2 regions of the Alteromonas sp. BZK5 genome follow, and region 2 is predicted to be linked to the other one. Evidence: predicted binding sites of a transcription regulator. Region 2 holds the regulator's gene; the other holds the start of a gene.
The links. Region 2 encodes FNR, which switches genes on or off when oxygen is low (the NO sensors DNR and NnrR bind a similar motif). Its sites were predicted from a motif close to TTGATCTAGATCAA; they were not measured.

Region 1 (3,418 bases), on a different contig from region 2:
TCTAACGCTTTAAAACGCCTAACAAAGTCAGTGGCTTCGTCACTTAGAAGCGCCCTGCTAGCACCCTCAAAGAACCCAAGGAACTCGTGAAAGTGTGTAAGGTAATAACGTGGCGGTAAATCTTTTCGCATGAGGTATCTTTGGCTATGAAAACACCAATAGTGTATATTTATACAGCCCCGCGAATCAAATTAAATCCTCCGCGATTGGGTATCACATCTGCTGCCAATAGTGCACAGCGTGTACTTTTACACGCGTACGCGCTGTTTGGACACCCAATGAAAGAACGAAGAAAGCTGCGCATCTGCCAATAAACGCTGCAAATTGAAGTAGTGTTTGGCCAACGTCATCTCATCATAAAATCGATGTATACCGCTGTGACATTGTCTGCAAATGTAAATGCCGTCCTGAAGCTCCGCTTTGCTAAAGTGCTTTTTAAAATAGGTACGCCTGTGCATTTTTCGCGGTATAAGATGATGGTAAGTAAGGCGAGTTTCTCTATTACAGCACGGGCATTGACCGACTTTATTTGCCACAAGGTCACCTTTTTCGTCTATCACATCTATTATTTGTGCACCCAGTTTTCTGATTACTCATAAGCGTCAAATGGCAGTCTTGTCCTTTTCTCTTAAAATCAGATACAAGGGGCGTGTCTAAAAGAAAATCCACTCGTCTTTGCATTACGTAACAAATAGCATTAGTGATTACAAAGGCATTTAAATATGAGTTTAACTCGTTCCATGGGCTTTTCCTGTCCTTACTGTATGGCCCCAAATGATGTTGAAATAGATGAAATTAACGATGTTGGCCAAGTACAGGTGCTCGACTGCCAAGTGTGTTGTCAGCCCATTGAGCTTACTGCTTATCAGCACGGTGATGACATTCAGATAGAGGCAGAAAGAGAGAATGACTAAGCAGTTTACCCGCGGTGATATAGACGCCCTTGCACAGCGCTACCGCGCAAACCTAATCAATAGTTTGTCTGGTTTTAAATCGGCGACTTTGGTGGGTACAACAAACGGCGTTACAAACAATTTGGCTATAGTGAGCTCTATTGTTCATGTCGGTGCAAACCCGCCTCTCATTGGCATGATCATGCGTCCTCATACCGTCACGCGAGATACGTTAAGCAATATAAAACAGCAGGGCTTTTATACGCTAAATCACGTGTCTGTTGACTGGGTCGACAAAGCCCACCAAACATCAGCCCGCTATGCGCCAGATGAAAGTGAATTTGAAGCCGTTGGGTTAACCGCGCAGATCAGTGAGTCCTTCAGTGCGCCGTATGTCAAAGAAAGTGAAATTAAAATGGGCTTAAAAGTAGCACAGCATTTTACTTTGCTTAATGAAACCGAAATGGTTATCGGCGAAATCCAGGAGCTCTACGTTCCTGAGCAAATAATAGATTCAGACGGCTATGCAGATATAGAGCAAGCGCAAACGGCCTGTATCTCAGGCCTAGACAGCTACCACAGCACACAACGAATTGCGCAATTTGCATATGCAAAGCCCGATGTAAAGTTAACCGTGAAGTGAACTAATAAACTGTCCAGCGGTCTTATATTCAATACTTAAGATTGTAACTCTGAAGTTTATTTAATCTGGATCAAGCGAAAATGCGACATTTCGTTCGATCTTTTTTCAAAAAGAGATAGTATTTAAACATGAAACAAAACCTGCCTCTTTGGGCAGGTTTTTGCGTTTAAGGCACTGAATAAAAAAGAATCATTATCGTTTCTATCTCTTAAGGAGAATGTTATGAAATCTGTAAATCGCCGTGACTTTTTAAAGCTTTCTGGCTCGACAGTTATCGGTCTTACATTAGGTGGTGTAGCGTTACGTGCTCAGGCTCAAGAACAATTGAGCGCTGATGACCCTACTGCAAAAGCACTGAACTACACACCGTCGTCAACTGTTGAAGGTGCAAAATGCGCAAACTGCATGTACGTGCAGGGCGCCGATGGCGAACAACACCGCCCTTGTAACATTTTCCCTAATAAGCTTGTTAACGCTGATGGCTGGTGTAGCGCTTGGGTGAAAAAGCCTGGCTAACCAATCGAAAGAAAAGACGTTCAAAAGCCCTTGAGTTAAACCAAGGGCTTTTTTCGTTTCTGTTGAGGCGAAATACGATTATGTATCCTCATTTCCCGCTAGCGAACTACATCAATTCCGTCTTCGATACCTTTTAGCGCTGGGTTGTCAAAACGTGTAGGCAGAAGGCCAGGCTTAATGAAGAAGCCGTGTTTTGCTTCAAAGACTCTACCTATTTTCAACACGCTTTCGTCTTGCCACTTTCCACCAACAAAGCTAATTCCCACAGGAAGATCTTTCACCTGTCCAGCGGGCACTGTGAGATGCGGATATCCTGCAATTGCTGCCAAATACCCGATACCGATAAAACCGACTGGCGAATGGTCACCATATACGCCGTCTATTAAAAAAGAAGGGCTGTTTGAGGGCGCAACTAGTACATCAACATTGTGCTTTGCTAATAACGTATCAATACCATTTTTGCCCGCCGTGTCTTGAATAAGGCGCAGTGCATTTTGATACTTTTCGCTGTCAATGGCTGCCGACGCGAGCGATTTTTCGAAAATGTCTTGATTGAATAACGCTAACTCGCGCTCTGTTTTGTTATTGAAATCGATAAGCTCAGACAAGTTCCTTGCAGGAAGCTCTGCTGGAGACCCCGATAAGTATTCGTTAATACTATGATGGAACTCGCTCAGCAGAACATTATAAGAGTCGGCCCAAAATGAATCTGGCTGAGAGAAGTCACTGATGTCCACCAGCGTCGCGCCCGCCGCTTTAAGCTGCTTTAACGCGCTTTCATAAACAGCCAGTACATGAGGGTTATCACCTTGGCGGTACCTAACCACACCAATACGCTTGCCTTTTAAATCTGTAGCCAGCATTGAAGATGTTGGCATAGAAGGGCGGTGAGACTCTGCGTCTAGTGTCGCGTTATCGCTTGCATCAGGGCCCGCCATGATTGCCGTCATTAGCCAGGCGTCTTGAACGTTAGACGTCATTGGTCCTGCGGTGTCCTGACTGAAAGAAATAGGCACTATGTGAGTTCTGGAAAGCAAGCCCACGGTTGGTTTAAAGCCGACTACCCCGTTTATGGATGCCGGACAAATAATAGAGCCATTGGTTTCGGTGCCCACGGCAAGTGACGCGAGGCGAAGTGACATGGCAGCGCCCGAGCCCGATGACGAGCCACAAGCACTTCTTGATAGCATATGCGGGTTTCGGGTAAGCCCGCCAACTGCACTCCAGCCGCTGATAGAGGATTCAGAGCGAAAGTTTGCCCATTCAGACAAATTGGTTTTACCCAAAATAATTGCCCCTGCCGCTTTCAGTTTTTCTACGATCGGCGCATCGCGACCAGTGTCATTAGTAATAAGCGCCATTGAGC
Region 2 (3,418 bases):
ACAACGGCGACACAAATCCATCTGGCTTAATAGCAAGCACATCGCAATTGAGTTCGTCGATCACGTGTTCTGCAGTGTTACCAATTAGGGCCGCTGAAATGCCCACACGGCCAACGGTACCAATAACAACCAGCTCTGCATCCAGTGTTTTTGCCACTAGCGGGATGACCTTTTCCGGAAGGCCTTCTCTTACTACGCATTTGTTCTCAGGAATACCGTACTTTAACGCGTGACTACGCATTTCTTTTAAATGATGATTTTTTACCGCGTCGTGATAGGTATCGGGGTCGAACTCAGGCACTTCTATGGCGATATTAAGTGGTGTAGAAGGGTAACTGTTGACCAAATTTACGCTCCCTTTCAATAAAGAGGCGTAGTCGTTAGCAATGAGGGTGAGCTTATCGTTAAGTGCGGCGTGCTCATCGTCTTCACTGCCTACGTTTACTGCAGCAATAATCTCTCCTCCTTCTGGCCAGTCGTGCTCTTTAACGAGCAATACTGGCCGAGGGCATTTACGCATTAAATGCCAGTCGGTGGGGGTGAAAATAACAGAAGCAAGATCGTCGTGCTTTTTGGTTGCCTTTACCACTAAATCTATCTGATTGTTTAGGGTGTAGTAAATAATCGACTCATACGCACGATTATTCCATTCTACAACGATATCAGTTTCAGTGAATCCTTGTTCTCTTAAGTGGGTGGCAAGCCATTTTGCATGCTCCTTTGTAACTGCATCGCGCATTGACTCGCGCTCATCCGGGCTAAGCATGGTCGTCATATCATAAGATAAGTCGTATACCACCATCATTGCGGTAACTGAAGCGCCTGTTTTTGAAGCGAGTTCATAAGCACGGCTCAGTGCAGGTTGGTTATCGCGCTCGGCATCTACCACGGCCAGAATTCGTTTACACTCAATCATAACGTCCCCCTAACTACGAAACTTAGTAGCGGCTGTCGAAATCGAAGCTTTCTAATACTAACTATAAACGACATTGGGAAAAACGTAAGTTGTTTTAGATCAAGAATTTTACGAGGCGACCATGAGTGAACGTACCTAATTGAATATGGAGCAACCGGCGTGGCGCTGAAAGGGTAGATAGGTGGCTAACACAGGTTACAAAAAAGCGCGCTTAGTGCGCGCCTTATTTAACACTTAAAAAGGACTAACCGCAGACAACGCTAGGGCCGTTAAGCGCCGCTAGTTTGGTGTTTAGCCTATCGAAATCCAAAATAGTAATAAGCTTGCCGTCTACCTTTATGATGTTGTCTTTTTGAAAACGGCTTAACAGACGGCTAATCGTTTCAATCGTTAATCCTAAATAGTTTCCAATTTCGTTGCGCGTCATGGTTAAGTGGAATTCTCTATGGGAAAAGCCACGCTCTTCAAAGCGTTGCGACAGGTGTGAAATGAAGTACAGCAAGCGCTCTTCGGCGGTGCGTTTGTTTAAAAGCATGATCATATCGTGATCTTGTTTTATTTCTGCACTCATAAAGCTCATGATTTGATGGCGAAGCTTTGGAAATTGTACCGACATTTCATCAAGAGTTTCGTAGGGAAGCTCACACACCATGGCTGTTTCTAACGCAGACGTGTAGCTTTGGTGTTTGTTCTCTCTTAATGCATCAAAGCCGATAATGTCACCAGGAAAGTGGAAGCCGGTAATCTGTTCTTCACCTTCGGTATTAGTCACAAAGGATTTAAATGAACCTGTTCTCACTGCAAATAGCGAACGAAATTTATCGCCGGTTTGAATTAGCGTATCGCCCTTATGAAGCGGCTTTTTACGTTCAATAATATCGTCAAGAGATTCAATTTCTGTTTTGTTCAGCGCCACTGGTAAACACAGGTGGCTGAAACTACAGTTTTGACAGTGAATAGAAAATTGGCTTCCTTTGCTCATAATGCATGCTCTTTTAAAGAATACCCCACCATAATACACCGATTTTTAAATGATTGCCCCACAAATAAGATAAGCTGCATATATGGCCATTATTACGGCAATAACTTGTCTAAAATAGGTGTTCTGAAAACTTCGAATAAGATACTGACTACCAGCACTAGCGGCGAGTAAGGTGGGCAGAGTACCTAAACCAAAGAAAAACATAAGAGCTGCGCCTTCAACTGCAGTTCCCGCCGCTAACGACCATGTTAGTGTTGAATACACTAAGCCACAAGGCAGCCAGCCCCAAATGAATCCGTAAGGTATTGCGCTAAAAGGGGTTTTAAACGGCAAAAAACGTTTTGATAAAGGTTGTAGTTTGGAAAATAGGCCTTTACCTGCATTTTCCAGCACCGTTAATCCTGTCCACCATTTGCCCAAATAACAGGCCAGTAGAAATAACATAATGCCGCTAAGTAAAGACAGCGCATAGTTGGCAAGCGGTATGTAGTCTGCGGCGATTTTACCAAGAGCCCCGGTTAAGGCGCCAGCCAGCGTATAGCTAGTTATGCGACCTATATTGTAGGCAAGGGTATAGGGCACAGCTGAAGCGCCTTTTGGAGATACCATTCTAAGCGCTGCAACTATTCCACCACACATGCCCACACAGTGAACACCGCCAGCTAAGCCTATAAGAAATGCAGAGAAGTAATTAATCTCTGCCATGAGGCGCTTGGCTTTTATCTATTTTACTTTCTTGAAGTTGCTTGCGTTGTTCAGCAAGCTTTTTCTCTTCAGGAGGAAGGTCATCGTCAAACAGTATGCTATACCCTTGGCGATCTAAATCTTCAAACTGATTAGTTTTCACCGCCCAAAAGAATATCACGATAGCGACAGCGACTATGATAATGGCGATTGGAATTAATACGTAAATAATACTCATGCTATTTGCTCAAAAGTCGCGTTGAGTTTGTGACTACAATAATACTGCTTAACGACATACCAACAACAGCCATCCACGGTGAAAGTAGGCCAGACACGGCGAAAGGCAGAATCAAAACGTTGTAACCTACCGACCATCCTATATTTTGTCTAATTTTTTGCTTCACTTGGTGTGCGGTTTTAATCAGTGCAGGTACAGAAAGTAGCTGATCGCCAAGTAATATGACATCAGCAGCAGTTTTAGCAACGTCTGTAGCATTGCCTACTGCGATAGCCACATCTGCACTGGCGAGCACAGGCGCATCATTAATGCCATCACCCATCATCATTACTTTTGCCCCCGATTGCTGCATAGCCTGTACAGCATCGTACTTCTGCTCTGGTGTGAGCCCACCTTTAGCTGTTGATATTGGCAAGGAAGCGGTAAGAGCGTCCACGTTTTGTTGTGTATCGCCACTTAATACTGCAAGGGTGTGACTTTTTGCCAGAATATTCAAGGTTTCTTGGGTATCCTCTCGCAACGTGTCGCTTACCTCAAACGCCGCCATAATACGGCCCTTCACGGTGAGAAAGACATTAGCTGACGGATAATCCTTAAG

Region 1: a site for FNR is predicted at 1,597-1,610, ahead of BIZ39_RS02040 (high-potential iron-sulfur protein). Genes of this name have one in related genera too.

Annotation. Positions count from the first base shown of each region.
Region 1 covers NZ_JACSOE010000004.1:4,275-7,692, forward strand. Annotated here, with positions in the region: gene BIZ39_RS02020 (exonuclease domain-containing protein) at 1-131, opposite strand, end outside; gene BIZ39_RS02025 (hypothetical protein) at 249-536, opposite strand; gene BIZ39_RS02030 (CPXCG motif-containing cysteine-rich protein) at 723-914, shown strand; gene BIZ39_RS02035 (flavin reductase family protein) at 907-1,536, shown strand; gene BIZ39_RS02040 (high-potential iron-sulfur protein) at 1,759-2,052, shown strand; gene BIZ39_RS02045 (amidase) at 2,151-3,418, opposite strand, start outside.
Region 2 covers NZ_JACSOE010000010.1:70,039-73,456, reverse strand. Annotated here, with positions in the region: gene uspE (universal stress protein UspE) at 1-916, opposite strand, end outside; gene fnr (fumarate/nitrate reduction transcriptional regulator Fnr) at 1,161-1,898, opposite strand; gene BIZ39_RS04790 (sulfite exporter TauE/SafE family protein) at 1,944-2,603, opposite strand; gene ccoS (cbb3-type cytochrome oxidase assembly protein CcoS) at 2,590-2,820, opposite strand; gene BIZ39_RS04780 (heavy metal translocating P-type ATPase) at 2,822-3,418, opposite strand, start outside.